Regions from separate parts of the Arthrobacter sp. 08Y14 genome, predicted to be linked through region 1. Evidence: predicted binding sites of a transcription regulator. Region 1 holds the regulator's gene; the other holds the start of a gene.
The links. The regulator HrcA, encoded in region 1, represses chaperone genes, less so after heat shock. The targets are predictions, from matches to a motif close to TTNGCACTCGNNNNNNNCGAGTGCNAA.

Region 1 (7,648 bases):
GCGCGAACGCGGCATCACCATCAAGTCGCAGGCCGTGCGCATGCCGTGGGAGGTCGACGGCGAGTCCTACGCGCTGAACATGATCGACACCCCCGGCCACGTGGACTTCACGTACGAGGTATCCCGTTCCCTGGCCGCGTGCGAAGGCGCCGTGCTGCTCGTGGACGCTGCCCAGGGCATCGAGGCCCAGACCCTCGCGAACCTGTACCTGGCCATGGAAAACGACCTCACCATCATTCCGGTCCTCAACAAGATTGACCTCCCGGCAGCGCAGCCGGAAAAGTACGCTGAGGAACTGGCAAAGCTGATCGGCGGCGATCCGGCGGACGTCCTGAGGGTCTCCGGCAAGACCGGTGTTGGCGTCGAAGCCCTGCTGGACCAGATCGTCCGCGAGATTCCGGCACCGCAGGGTGACCCCAATGCTCCCGCCCGTGCCATGATCTTCGACTCCGTCTATGACACTTACCGCGGCGTGGTCACCTATGTCCGCGTGATCGACGGCTCGCTGTCTCCGCGTGAACGCATCCAGATGATGTCCACCCGGGCCAGCCATGAACTCCTCGAAATCGGTGTCAGCTCGCCTGAACCCACCCCGTCCAAGGGGCTGGGCGTCGGCGAGGTGGGCTACCTGATCACGGGCGTGAAGGACGTGCGGCTGTCCAAGGTTGGCGACACCGTCACCAACCTGGCCAAGCCTGCCGCTGAATCGCTGCCCGGTTACGCCGATCCCAAGCCCATGGTGTTCTCCGGGCTGTACCCGATCGACGGCGCCGACTATCCGGTGCTGCGCGACGCGCTGGAAAAGCTGATGCTCAACGATGCCGCGCTGATCTACGAACCCGAGACATCGGCGGCGCTGGGCTTCGGCTTCCGCGTGGGCTTCCTGGGCCTGCTGCACCTGGAAATCACGCGTGAACGGCTCGAACGCGAGTACAACCTGGACCTGATCTCCACTGCGCCCAACGTGGAGTACGAGGTGACGCTCGAGGACAAGAAGGTCGTCACCGTCACCAACCCCAGCGAGTACCCCGAAGGCAAGATCAAAGAGGTCCGCGAGCCGATGGTATCGGCCACGATCCTGGCCCCCAACGAATTTGTCGGCGCCATCATGGAACTGTGCCAGGCCCGCCGCGGCGTCCTGGGCGGCATGGACTACCTCTCCGAGGACCGGGTGGAAATCCGGTACCGCCTCCCGCTGGCCGAGATTGTTTTCGACTTCTTCGACATCCTCAAGTCCAAGACCCGCGGCTACGCGTCGCTGGACTGGAAGGCCGACGGCGAACAGGTGGCTGATCTGGTCAAGGTGGACATCCTGCTCCAGGGCGAACAGGTGGACGCCTTCAGCTCCATCACGCACAAGGACAAGGCCTACTCCTACGGCGTGATGATGACCGGCAAGCTGCGCGAGCTCATTCCGCGCCAGCAGTTCGAGGTCCCCATCCAAGCTGCCATCGGCTCCCGGATCATTGCCCGCGAATCCATCCGAGCCATCCGCAAGGACGTGCTCGCCAAGTGCTACGGCGGTGACATCAGCCGTAAGCGCAAGCTGCTGGAAAAGCAGAAGGAAGGCAAGAAGCGCATGAAGATGGTGGGCCGCGTGGAAGTTCCGCAGGAAGCCTTCGTGGCAGCACTTTCCTCCGACGAGTCCAAGGACAAAGCCAAGAAGTGACACCCAGCGCACTACCCCTCGGAGACCCGGCACCCGCCGACGGTCTCCTGCCCGCCCAGGCAGCGGACGGGGCGGCGGACCGGAACTTCGGACTCTATGTCCACATTCCGTTCTGCTCCGTCCGCTGCGGCTACTGCGACTTCAACACCTACACCGCCACGGAACTGGGCGGCGGGGCCTCGCAGGCGGCCTACGGCGGCACGGCGGCAGAGGAAGTCCGGTTCGCTGCGCGTGCGCTGAAGGCATCGGGGCTTCCGGACCGGAAGATGGGAACCGTGTTCTTCGGCGGCGGCACCCCCACTCTGCTGCCCGCCGAGGACCTCGCCGGGATCCTGAAAACCGCTGTCGACATGTGGGGCCTGGAACCGGGCGCGGAGGTCACCACGGAAGCCAACCCGGACTCGGTGACCCCGCAGTCCCTCCAGCTGCTGGCTGACGCCGGGTTCACCCGTGTGTCTTTCGGCATGCAGTCAGCCGTGCCGCACGTGCTGGCTGTGCTGGACCGCACCCACACGCCGTCGCGCGTTCCGGAGGCAGTGAAGTGGGCGCGCGACGCCGGACTGAACGTGAGCGTTGACCTGATTTACGGCACGCCGGGGGAGTCCCTGGAGGACTGGAAGGTTTCGGTCAACGAGGCACTGAGCTACGAACCGGACCATATCTCCGCGTACGCCCTCATCATCGAAGAGGGCACGAAACTGGCCGCACGCATGCGCCGCGGTGAAGTGCCGCCGATCGACGACGACGACCATGCGGACAAATACCTCGTGGCCGACGAGCTGATGACGGCGGCCGGACTGTCCTGGTACGAGGTCAGCAACTGGGCGCGTACACCCGCGGACCAGTGCCGGCACAACCTGGCCTACTGGCGCAGCGACGACTGGTGGGGCATCGGCCCGGGCGCCCATTCTCATGCGGGCGGCGTGCGTTGGTGGAACGCCAAGCATCCCACCGCCTACGCCCAGCGGATCGCCGCGGGGGCGTCACCCGCCGTCGGGCGCGAAACCCTCGATGCCGAAACCCGGTACGTGGAAGACATCATGCTGCGCACCCGCCTGGCTGAAGGCCTGGAACTGTCCCGGCTCAAGGATTCCGGCCGGCTCGCCGTGGCGGGTTTGATGGCCGACGGTTTGGTGGACGCGAAGGCCGCCCTGACCGGCCGCGTGCTGCTGACGACCAAGGGCCGCCTGCTGGCGGACGCCGTCGTCCGCCGCCTGCTGCCGGACTGATGTCAGCTGCCGGGCTGATCCAGTCCCGGTCTTACTGGATGCGGCGCAGGTTCAGCGGGTAGCGGTAAGGCCGTCCGCGGTTGCATTCAATGCCGGCGACCACTGAGGAAACCGCTATGGCAACCCACAGCAGGGCGTTCAGGATGGCGAAGACCCAGCCGATCACCGGAATGAAGGACAGCAGCCAGGCGACCATCGCGATGATGGTGGGAGGAAGCGTGAAGTTTAGCGCTTCCTTGGATTCCTGCGCCGTGAACGGGCCGCGGTCGCGGAACACCAAGTAGATGATCATGGACGGGATGAATCCCAGAATGCCGCCGAAGTGAGCCATGGTGGCCCACTGGCGGTCCTCGGAAGCGGTGAGGGGCAGCGCGTTGGCCGGTGCGCCCTGATAGGGGGGACGCTGGGCCGCACCCCGGTCGTCGGGGCGGTGCTGGTCATTTTGACGGATGTTCGACACTGCTGTTTCCTTTTGACTCTGGACGCCTGGCCCGGTGCGCCGGTGCGGACTGGGCCGTCCGGCTGCTGCATATCTCATCTAGGTTACTGGCTGGAGGAGCTCCAGCCAGCAACGGCACAGCGGTGGAGCCGCTATGGGACGGTCAGGAAGTCGATAACTTGCTCCACCCGCCCCAGCAGCGACGGCTCCAAATCGGCATATGAACTGACGCTGCCCAGCAGTTTCTTCCAGCCCATGGCAACGTCGGTGTGGTCCCGGTGCGGCCAGCCAAGGCCTTTCAGAATGCCCGTTTTCCAGTCCTCGTGGCGGGGCACCACGGGCCAGGCTGCCAGACCGATGGTCTGCGGCTTGATGGCCTGCCACACGTCCACGTACGGGTGGCCCACAATCAGCACGTTCTCGCGGGCGCCCGGAACGGCCATGGCTTCGGCAGCTATCCGGGATTCCTTGGACCCGGACACGAGATGGTCCACCAGGATGCCCAGCCGGCGTCCGGGGCCCGGGCTGAAATCCTTTACAGCGGAGGCAAGATCATCCACGCCGTGCAGGGGCTCGACGACGATGCCCTCCACGCGCAGATCATCACCCCACACCTTTTCCACCAGTTCGGCGTCGTGCTTTCCCTCCACCCAGATGCGGCTGGCCCTCGCGGTGCGCGCCCGGACGTTGTCCACCCGGACAGAGCCCGACGCCGTCCGCCGGGACACCGGGGCCGCAGCCTTGACGGCCGGAACCACCTCCACGGGCTCCCCGTCCAAAAGGAATCCGAAGCCCAGCTCGAAGGACTTCGTCTTCCCGCGCCGGTCCTCTAGGACCATTAGATGCAGGCCGCCGGACTTCTCGACGCGCACCACGGCACCAACCCAGCCGCTGTGCACGTCTTCAAGCACGAGCCCGATCTCCGCGCCTACTTTGGGCAATACCCGCCGGGCCGGGGCGCTAATGTCCTGCGGGCCCCACGAAAAATTCGACACGGGTATATCCCTCACTCTGATTGCGGTTGGTTCCTGCGCGGATTCGGCACGTGCGGGCACGGGCTCCTCAATGCTAGCAACGCCGCCGATCCGTATTAGACTTAGCACTTGGGCAGGGTGAGTGCTAACCAGCCCGGCGCCAATCCGCATGCCTGTTCGGCACCGCTGTCAGGACATCAGCACCGGCAGGACATCAGCAAGGGAGGGAAAACCATGAGTGAACCACGCAGACTCGAGGTGCTCCGGGCCATTGTTGAGGATTACGTGCATTCGCGCGAACCCGTTGGATCCAAAGCACTGGTGGAACGCCACCAGCTGGGAGTGTCCAGCGCCACCATTCGAAATGACATGGCGGCCCTTGAAGAAGAGGGCCTGATTGTCGCACCTCACACTTCCGCCGGACGCATCCCCACCGATAAGGGTTACCGCCTTTTCGTGGACCGGATATCAGACGTCAAACCGCTGTCCGCCGCAGAGCGCAAGGCCATCCAGACCCTGCTGGAGGGAGCTGAAGATCTCGATGACGTCATGGAACGGACCGTCCGGCTGCTCTCCCAGCTGACCAACCAGGTGGCTGTGGTGCAGTATCCGCATCTCGGCAACGCCAAGGTCCGCCACATCGAATTTGTCCTGCTGGCGCCGGCCCAGGTGCTGGTGGTCCTGATTTCCACCACCGGACGGGTGGAGCAGCGTGTCATCACGGTTCCCGACCAGGTCACCGAGCCGGACCTGCTGGAGCTGCGGCAGCATTTCCTGTCCGCACTTAGCGGTACGCCGCTGACCCGGATAACCGGACAACTGGCCGACTGCCTCGTCCAGGTTCCCGCCCCGAAGCGGCGGAACGCCGCGGCGCTGGCACACTGTCTGGAGCAGCTGGCCGGAATCAACCGGGAAGACCGCATGGTCATGGCTGGCACCGCCAATCTGGCCCGTTCCACAGTAGACTTTCCCCTGACGATCGGCCCCATCCTGGAGGCACTTGAGGAACAAGTCGTCATGCTTCGGTTGTTGTCGGAAATGGAGCAGGACGCCAGGGGTGTCTCGGTGCGGATTGGACGGGAGAACCCGCACGGATCCCTTTCAGAGGCATCAGTCGTAGCCACCGGTTACGGACCCGATTCTTCGGCAAAGGTGGGGGTGCTCGGACCAACCCGCATGGACTACCCCAACACGATGGCCACAGTGCGTGCCGTGGCCCGTTATCTTTCCCGAATACTGAACAACTAAAAAACGTTAGACGAATACAGCAGCAGTACGCCGGTTGCCGCCGCCCGAGGGCGACAGCAGCCGGTGGACGCCTCCGGACGGAGGGCGGCGCGGTAACAACGCGGATACTGCCAATTACAGGAAGCGATGTGCACGAGTGAGCGATCACTACCAGGTCCTGGGTGTCGGACGCGACGCCACGGGCGAAGAAATCAAGAAGGCGTACCGGAAGCTTGCCCGCAAGCTCCACCCGGACGTTAACTCTGCTCCCGGCGCGCAGGACGAGTTCAAAGCCGTCACCCACGCCTATGAGGTGCTCGCGGACCCGCAGAAACGCCGCATCTATGACACCACCGGCAACGAGAACGGCAACGACAACGGCTTTGGCGGCGGCGCCGGCTTCGGTGGCCAGAATTTCGGCTTCCAGGACATCTTCGACACCTTCTTTGGTGGCGGCGGAGGCGGCGGCCGGGGACCGGCCTCACGGACGCGGCGCGGCCAGGATGCCCTCATCAATGTGCGCATCGATCTGAAGGATGCCGTCTTCGGCACCAACAAGAAGATTGAGGTCGACACCGCGGTCACCTGCCCCACCTGCGACGGAAGCTGCTGCCAGCCGGGAACGTCCCCGCGGACCTGCGACATTTGCCACGGATCCGGCCAGGTACAGCGTGCCGTGCGCTCCATTCTCGGCCAGGTTATGACCAGCGCGCCGTGCGGGTCCTGCCAGGGCTACGGAACCGTTATCCCGGACCCGTGCCACGAGTGCGCCGGCGAAGGCCGCGTGCGCAGCCGCCGTACCCTGAACATTAAGATTCCCGCCGGTGTAGCCACCGGTACCCGTATCCAGCTGGGTGGACAGGGTGAAGCCGGTACGGCCGGCGGACCCCAGGGCGACCTGTACGTGGAAATCCGGGTAAATGCCGATCCTACGTTTGTCCGCGAAGGCGATGACCTGCACGCCACGCTGACCGTGCCCATGACGGCGGCGGCGCTTGGGTCTTCCATCAACTTCGAGACGTTCGACGGCGACCGGGAGATTGCGGTTAAGGCCGGCACTCAGTCCGGGGAAGTCACAACCCTCAAGGGACTTGGCGTGACCCATCTGCGCGGCTACGGCAGGGGAGACCTGCTGGTCCACCTGCACGTGGAAACCCCGCAGAAGCTGGATGCGGAGCAGGAAGAACTGCTGCGCAAGCTGGCGCAGCTGCGCGGTGAGGAATATGCCGAGGGCCGTCTGGCAGGTAGCGGCACGGGCGTCTTTGCCCGGCTGCGGGACCGCTTGGGCAACCACTGACATGACCAACCCGATCTTCTTCGGTGACCCGGATGCCGTCCGTGCCGCCGGGGCCGGTTCCGTTTTTGTCCTCGAAGGGGCTGAAGCCCACCACGCGGTTGCCGTGAAACGCTTGGCGCCCGGGGAACCGGTGGATATCGTGGACGGGGCCGGACGCCGGCTCACGGGTACGGTTGCCGCTGCCGGGCCGTCCCGGCTGGAGGTGGCGGTGGAGTCCGTTACCGAGGAAAACGAAGCGGCCGATACGCTGATGCTGGTTCAGGCCCTCGCCAAGGGAGGCCGGGACGAGCAGGCCGTTGAGGCAGCCACCGAGCTGGGCGTGCAGGCGGTGATTCCGTGGCAGTCCGAGCGGAGCATCGTGCGCTGGCGTGCCGACAAAGCTGCCAAGGGGCAATCGAAGTGGCAGGGCATCCTCACGGCGGCGGCCAAGCAGTCCCGCCGGTCCGAGATCCCCGTAGCCGAAGAAATGCTCGATACCAAGGCGCTGGTGCGGAGGCTGGCGGATGTCGACCTGGTGCTTGTGCTCCATGAAGAGGCCGACGGCGCGCTGGTACCGGCGGTGGAGCAGGCACGGCAACGCTGCGGCGGCCGGCCGCTGAGCGTTGCCGTGGTGGTGGGACCCGAAGGGGGAATCAGCGGGGCTGAAGTTGAGCTCCTGCGTTCGGAAGGGGCCGTGGCGGTCCGGTTGGGGCAGCACGTTCTTCGTTCATCCACCGCAGGTCCGGCGGCGCTGGCCGTCCTGAATTACGCGCTCGGACGCTGGTAAAGCCGGGCTAATTCACGTCGGAATACACGGTGACGCGTTTGGAGTCC
Region 2 (7,648 bases), on a different contig from region 1:
GATCAGCTTTTCGTCACTGGGGACATCGGCCTGGAAGTAGCGGTCCTTGGAGTAGGACGTGTTCTTGCCGCGGCTCTGCATGGCACCGAGTGAACCCATGCCGCGGTAGGACTTGAACTGCTTGCCGTTGACGAAGACCAGGTCCCCCGGGCTTTCGGCGGAACCGGCCAGCAGGCCGCCCAGCATGACGGTGTCTGCGCCGGCAACGATGGCCTTGCCGATATCGCCGGAGTACTGGAGGCCGCCGTCGGCGATCACGGGCACGCCTGCCGGGATGGCGGCTTTGGCAGCTTCGTAGATGGCGGTGATCTGAGGAACGCCCACTCCGGCCACCACGCGGGTGGTGCAGATGGATCCGGGACCCACGCCCACCTTGATGGCGTCGGCGCCGGCGTCGATCAGCGCCTGGGCGCCTTCGCGGGTGGCTGCCTGGCCGCCAATGATGTCCACGTGCGCCACCGCCGGATCCTTCTTCAGGCGGGCAATCATGTCCAGCACGCCTGCACTGTGGCCGTTGGCGGTGTCCACGACGAGGATATCCACGCCGGCGTCAACGAGTGTCATGGCACGCTCATAGCCGTCACCGAAGAAACCGATCGCGGCGCCGACACGCAGCCGGCCTTCCTCGTCCTTGGTGGCCAGCGGGTACTGCTCGGCCTTGTCGAAGTCCTTGACCGTGATCAGGCCCTGCAGGCGGCCGTCGTCGTCGACCAGCGGCAGCTTCTCGATGCGGTGCTTGCCCAGCAGTTCCACGGTTTCTTCGGCGCTGATACCCACGCGGCCGGTGATCAGCGGCATGCGGGTCATGACTTCATGAACCTTGCGGCCGGGGTAGTCGGCACGCGGGATGAAACGGGTGTCGCGGTTGGTCACGATGCCCAGCAGCTTGTCGTCCGCATCCACAACGGGCAGGCCGGAGACACGGAAGTGGGCGCACAGGTCATCCAGTTCCTGCAGGGTGGCGTCCGGGGAGATCGTCACCGGGTTGGTAATCATGCCTGATTCGCTGCGCTTGACGCGGTCCACGTGCTCGGCCTGGTCTGCGATGGACAGGTTGCGGTGGATGACACCGAGTCCGCCCTGGCGTGCCATGGCGATTGCCATGCGGGATTCGGTCACCGTGTCCATCGCGGCCGAAAGCAGCGGTGTCTGGACGGTGATCCGCTTGGACAGGCGTGAGGAGGTGTCCGCCTCGGACGGAATGACGTCCGTGGGGCCGGGCAGCAGCAGGACGTCGTCGTACGTCAGGCCGATGAAGCCGAACGGGTCATGCTCTGTGGACTGCTGGCTCAAAACTGCGCCTCTTTCGCGGAAGGACCGGAGGGATGGGGAAAACGCCGGAAACGGGACCGGCTGGCTTCCTTACATCCTAAAACGAAAGACCGCCGGTCCCTATTCCAAATCCTTACTGGTGGCATCACTCACAGCCGGGCAAGCAAAAGGCCCCGGCGCCGCAGCAAAATGCTGCTGCAGCGCCGGGGCCCCTGTGTCACCTAGTGCTGGTGGCCGTGATCTTCTTCGTCATCGGCCGGCTTCTCCACCACAAGTGCCTCGGTGGTGAGGACGAGAGCGGCGATGGATGCGGCGTTGCGCAGCGCCGAACGGGTGACCTTGACCGGGTCAATGATGCCGGCCTCGATCAGGTTCTCGTATTCACCCGTCGCGGCGTTGAAGCCGTTGTTGACCTCGAGGTCAGTGACCTTGGCGACAACAACCATGCCCTCGGCGCCCGCGTTCTCGGCGATCCAGCGCAGCGGCTGTGCCAGTGCGCGGCGCACCAGACCGACGGCGGTGGCGGCGTCGCCTTCCAGCTTCAGCACCTCCGCGTCGGTGTCCAGGGCCTTGGCAGCGTGGACCAGCGCGGAACCGCCGCCGGCCACGATGCCCTCTTCAAGGGCCGCACGCGTCGAGGACACGGCGTCTTCGATGCGGTGCTTCTTTTCCTTGAGTTCCACCTCGGTGGCTGCGCCAACCTTGATGACGCCAATGCCGCCGGAGAGCTTGGCCAGGCGTTCCTGCAGCTTCTCGCGGTCCCAGTCGGAGTCCGTGCGCTCGATCTCGGCACGGATCTGAGCCACGCGGTCAGCGACGTCGGATTCGGAGCCGGTTCCGTCGACAATCGTGGTGCTGTCCTTGGTAACCGTGATGCGGCGGGCGGAGCCCAGCACCTCAAGGCCAACCTGGTCCAGCTTCAGGCCCAGGTCCGGGGAGACAACCTGCGCACCGGTGAGGGTGGCGATGTCCTGCATCATGGCCTTGCGGCGGTCACCGAAACCGGGTGCCTTGACGGCAACCACGTTCAGGGTGCCGCGGATCTTGTTGACCACCAGGGTGGACAGGGCTTCGCCTTCAATGTCCTCGGCAATGATGAACAGCGGCTTGGAGGTCTGCAGTGCCTTTTCAAGCAGGGGCAGGAACTCGGCAACCGAGGAGATCTTGCCGGAGTTGATCAGGATCAGCGCGTCTTCGAGGACGGCTTCCTGGCGCTCCGGATCAGTGACGAAGTACGGGGACAGGTAGCCCTTGTCGAACTGCATGCCCTCGGTGATGACCAGTTCGGTCTGCGTCGAGGAGGATTCCTCGATCGTAATGACGCCGTCCTTGCCGACGGTGTCAAAGGCCTTGGCCAGCAGTTCGCCGATCTCCATGCTCTGGGCGGAGATGGCAGCTACGTGGGCAACCTGGTTGCCTTCAACTTCCTTGGCGTTTTCCAGCAGCCGTGCAGCTACCGCTTCCACGGCCGTCTCCATGCCGCGCTTCAGCTGGCCCGGAGCGGCGCCTGCAGCAACGTTGCGCAGGCCTTCCTTGACCAGGGCCTGAGCCAGCACCGTGGCAGTGGTGGTGCCGTCACCGGCAACATCGTTGGTCTTGGTGGCAACTTCCTTGGCCAGCTGGGCGCCGAGGTTCTCGTACGGATCATCCAACTCGATTTCACGGGCGATGGTCACGCCGTCGTTCGTGATGGTGGGAGCGCCCCAGGTCTTGGCGAGCACTACGTTGCGGCCGCGCGGGCCGAGGGTCACCTTGACGGCGTTGGCCAGCTTGTCGACGCCGGCCTCCAGCGAGCGGCGGGCGGAGTCGTTGAACTCCAATTGCTTTGCCATGTGTGTGTCCTTTCCGACAGCTACATCTGCACCTGCATCAGAAAACCCCGGCCAGATTGGCCGGGGTCTCCCTTTTTCAACTACTTAACGACGATGGCCAGTACGTCGCGGGCGGACAGCACCAGGTATTCGGAGCCGCCGTGCTTGACTTCGGTTCCGCCGTACTTGGAGTAGATGACAACGTCACCCTCGGAAACATCCACGGGAACGCGGTTGCCGTTGTCGTCAACGCGGCCGGGGCCTACTGCAACAACTTCGCCCTCCTGGGGCTTTTCCTTTGCAGTGTCCGGAATGACGAGGCCGGAAGCAGTGGTCTGCTCGGCTTCGAGGGGGCGGACAACAATGCGATCCTCAAGGGGCTTAATAGAGACCGACACTCGGGCTCTCCTTTGCGTAGTTACTAACGGATAGGGACCGTCGGTGGGCGCTGGCCGTCGTCGCGGTGCCGGTTGGCGCTTCCCTCAGGAATTAGCACCCTCACAGGGAGAGTGCTAACTCCGACTTTATGCAAGGGCTGGCACTCGGTCAAGGTGAGTGCCAATTTACTTTGCCGCGTCATGACGCCCCGTAACCAAAGCCCGCTCACCGGGACATAAAAGTTGCTTAGCCTCACCTAACCCTGTAGTTTTCAAAGGCGCGCAAAATTAGCAAACATTTATATGTCCTAAATACGCAAACATCTGTGTCCTATTGGCGGGCCTCCCCCGCCGGGCCGGACGATAGACCCGAACAGCTGGAGCCCCCTGACGTGAAGAAAACCCTCAAGTCCCGCTTTGTCGCCGGGACCGCCCTCGCCTCCCTCCTGGCCCTGAGCGCCTGCGGATCAGACACTTCGGCCAACGCGGACGCCACCGCCGATGCGTCCGAGCCCACCATGGTTACCGTTGAACACACCCAGGGCACCACCGAAGTTCCGGTGAACCCGGAGACTGTCTACACGTTCGACCTCGGCGCATTGGACACCCTGGATGCCCTGGGTATCGAGGTTGACGGCGTTCCCGCCGCAAACTTCCCCGAAAGCCTCTCCAAGTACGGCTCCGATGACTACACCAAGATCGGCAGCATGAAGGAGCCCGACTTCGAGGCCATCAGCGCCGGCGCCCCGGACCTGATCATCATGTCCGGCCGCACCGCTGACTCCTACGAAGAATTCTCCAAGATCGCCCCCACGATCAACCTCAGCACCGACGCTGCGGATCCGTGGAATTCCTTCATCTCCAACACCGAGATCATCGGTGACATCTTCGGCAAGGAAGCCGAAGTTGAAGAGAAGCTCGCTGCACTCGAGACCAAGGTGGAGGACACCAAGGCAACCGCCGCCGACGCCGGCAACGGCCTCATCATCATGACCAGCGGCGGTGAAATGACCGCTTACGGCGAAGGTTCACGCTTCGGCCTGATCCATGACGTCCTCGGGGTTTCCACTGCTGCCGACATCAAGTCCGAAGCACAGCACGGCGAATCCGTGTCCTTCGAATACGTTGCCGAGATCAACCCGGACAACCTGTTTGTCATCGACCGCGACGTCGCGGTGGGCAATGCGGGTGAAGTTGCCTCCGCTGTACTGGACAACGAACTCGTGATGGGCACCAAGGCCGCCAAGAATGACCGCATCACCATGCTCGATTCCTCCAGCTGGTATCTCGTGGGTTACGGCCTGAACAATGTTGACTCCATGGTCAGCGCTGTTCAGGACGGCATCTCCTAACCGTCCAACCCACCTGCCAATCCTTGCCGGCCGGCCTTCCTCCCTCCCCCGGGAGCAGGGCCGGCCGGCGGGGGAGACGGAACGCACCATGACCACTGCGCTAACCCCCACCGCCCCGGCAGCCGCCGGGGCCACTGCTGTTTCCGGCCGCCGCCGGTTCCTCGGCCCCGGAACCAAGCTTCTGCTGGGAGGAACAGCTGTCCTGGTGCTTGCCGTTGTCAGCATGTTTGTCGGCGTGAGCGACGTTTCGCTTCCCGGCCTGCTCTCCGGCGACGAACACGCGTGGGACATCTTTTGGATCAGCCGGGTTCCCCGGACCCTGAGCATCATTCTTGCCGGGATGGCGCTGAGCGTCGCCGGTCTCATCATGCAGCTGATGGCCCGCAACAAGTTCGTGGAGCCGTCCACAGTGGGCACAGTGGAGTCCGCTTCCCTGGGCATCCTGGTGGTAACGGTGTTCCTGCCGGGGGCCTCATTGTTCCTTAAAATGTCCACCGCAACCGTCTTCGCCGTGGCCGGGACCGCCCTCTTCCTGCTGGTCCTGCGCCGGATTCCGCTGCGCAACACGCTGATCGTTCCCCTCGTGGGAATCATGCTTGGCGGCGTTATTGCGGCCGTGACCACGTTCTTCGCCTACCGGTTCGACCTGCTGCAGACCCTCAATTCCTGGATGGTCGGAGATTTCTCCGGCGTACTGCGCGGGCGCTACGAACTGCTCTGGATTGTAGGAGCCCTGACCCTGATCGGCTATTTGGCAGCTGACCGCTTCACCGTCGCAGGCATGGGCCAGGAGTTCACCACCAACCTGGGCCTGAACTACAACCGGGTGATGACGCTGGGCCTCATCATCGTGTCCCTGATCAGCGCCGTCGTGGTTGTCAGCGTCGGCTCGGTGCCGTTCCTGGGCCTGATCGTTCCCAACCTGGTCTCGCTGATGATCGGGGACAATGTCCGCCGGGCCATACCGTGGGTTGCCATTTTCGGGGCCGGCTTCGTCCTGGCGTGCGACATCATCGGCCGGACCATCCGTTACCCGTACGAGATTCCGGTGGGGGTCATCGTCTCCGCCATTGGCAGCGCCCTGTTCCTTTACCTGCTCCTGAGAAAGCCCTCCGCCCGTGCCTAGCAGTCCAGTCAGCGCCCTTCCCTCCGCACTTACCGTGCAGCGCCGCCGTCCGGTGCGCAACCTCTCCCCCAGGTTCTGGATCATCCTGCTGTCCTTGGCGGCAGCCGCCCTGGTGGTGGTCTTCATGACCATCGATCTGCGCGGAAACGTCGGCTATGTCCTTCCGCGCCGCGCCGTTAAGGTGGGTTCGATGATCCTGGTGGCCTACGCCGTCGGCGTCTCCACCGTATTGTTCCAAACTGTCACCGCCAATCGGATCCTGACGCCCTCGATTATGGGCTTCGACGCCCTGTACGTCTTGATCCAAACCATCCTGGTGTTCACCCTCGGTGGCGGCCTTGTCCTCGCCATGTCCGATCCGCTGCGTTACGGCATGGAAGTTGCCCTGATGGTGGGGTTCTCGTTCCTGCTGTACCGGTGGCTGTTTACCGGCGGCGGCAAGTCCCTCCATCTGATGCTGTTGGTGGGCATTGTGCTGGGCACGCTGTTCCGGGGTGTGTCCTCACTGCTGCAGCGGCTGATCGAGCCCAGCGAGTTCATCATCCTGCAGGACCTGTTTTTTGCGTCCTTCAACAACGTCGATGCCAAGCTGCTCGGCTACTCGCTGATCGCTGCAGCCATCGTCACGGTTCCGGCCTGGCGCCTGCGGCACTCACTCGATGTGCTTTCGCTGGGCCGGGAAACCTCGATCAACCTGGGCATCAACCACAAACGCACGGTGACGCTGGTGCTGGTGATTTGCTCGGTGCTCGTTGCGGTGTCCACCGCTCTGGTGGGGCCCGTTACCTTCTTCGGTCTGCTGGTGGCTTCCCTGGCTTACCAGCTGTGTTCGCATTTCAAGCACGCCGCTGTTGTCCCCATTGCAGTGCTGCTGGGCATCATTGCCCTGGTGGGCGGCCAACTGGTCCTTGAGCGCGTGTTTGCGTTCGATACAGCCCTGAGCATTGTCATTGAATTCGTCGGCGGGATCGTCTTTTTGATCCTGCTCCTGAAAGGCTCCATCAAATGATCTCCGTCAACGGCGTCACCAAAAAATATGCCGGCACCACCGTTGTTGATGGGGTGAGCTGCCATATCAAGGAAGGCGGAGTTACCTCGATCATTGGCCCCAACGGTGCCGGCAAGTCCACGCTGCTCTCCATGATCAGCCGCCTGCTGCCCGCTGACGCGGGAACGGTGACTGTGGACGGCCTCGACGTCGTGAAAACACCGGGTAAGGACCTGGCCAGGAAGATGGCCATCCTGCGGCAGGACAACCATCTCACCGTGCGGCTGACCGTTCGCGATCTTGTCGGCTTCGGACGGTACCCGCACAACGGCGGGCGTCCGACGTCGGTGTGCCGGGAGAAGATAGAGCAGTCCCTGGCTTTCCTGGACCTGTCGGATCTTGCGGACAGGTTTGTTGACGAGCTCTCCGGCGGTCAACGGCAGCGTGCATTTATTGCCATGGTGCTGGCCCAGGACACCGACTACCTGCTGTTGGATGAGCCGTTGAACAACCTGGACATGAAGCACTCCGTGGAAATGATGCGGCTGCTGCGCCGGCTCACCGACGAGCTCGGCAAGACGGTGGTACTGGTTATCCACGACATCAATTTCGCTTCCTGCTATTCCGACGACATTATTGCCATGGCCAACGGCAGGCTCCTGCACCAGGGGCCGCCGTCCATGATCATGCGGCCCGAGGTCCTGAAGGATATCTACGAAATC

Region 2: the regulator HrcA is predicted to act here: its motif matches at 3,619-3,645, upstream of groES (co-chaperone GroES).

Annotation. Positions count from the first base shown of each region.
Region 1 covers NZ_PJIX01000002.1:880,528-888,175, reverse strand. The annotation lists gene lepA (translation elongation factor 4) at 1-1,669, shown strand, start outside; gene hemW (radical SAM family heme chaperone HemW) at 1,666-2,898, shown strand; gene CXR03_RS10625 (DUF4870 domain-containing protein) at 2,930-3,349, opposite strand; gene CXR03_RS10620 (DUF3097 domain-containing protein) at 3,490-4,332, opposite strand; gene hrcA (heat-inducible transcriptional repressor HrcA) at 4,546-5,559, shown strand; gene dnaJ (molecular chaperone DnaJ) at 5,696-6,835, shown strand; gene CXR03_RS10605 (16S rRNA (uracil(1498)-N(3))-methyltransferase) at 6,837-7,601, shown strand; gene CXR03_RS10600 (GerMN domain-containing protein) at 7,609-7,648, opposite strand, start outside.
Region 2 covers NZ_PJIX01000001.1:367,626-375,273, forward strand. The annotation lists gene guaB (IMP dehydrogenase) at 1-1,293, opposite strand, end outside; gene groL (chaperonin GroEL) at 1,494-3,104, opposite strand; gene groES (co-chaperone GroES) at 3,185-3,481, opposite strand; gene CXR03_RS01670 (siderophore ABC transporter substrate-binding protein) at 3,853-4,812, shown strand; gene CXR03_RS01675 (ABC transporter permease) at 4,901-5,938, shown strand; gene CXR03_RS01680 (iron chelate uptake ABC transporter family permease subunit) at 5,931-6,947, shown strand; gene CXR03_RS01685 (ABC transporter ATP-binding protein) at 6,944-7,648, shown strand, end outside.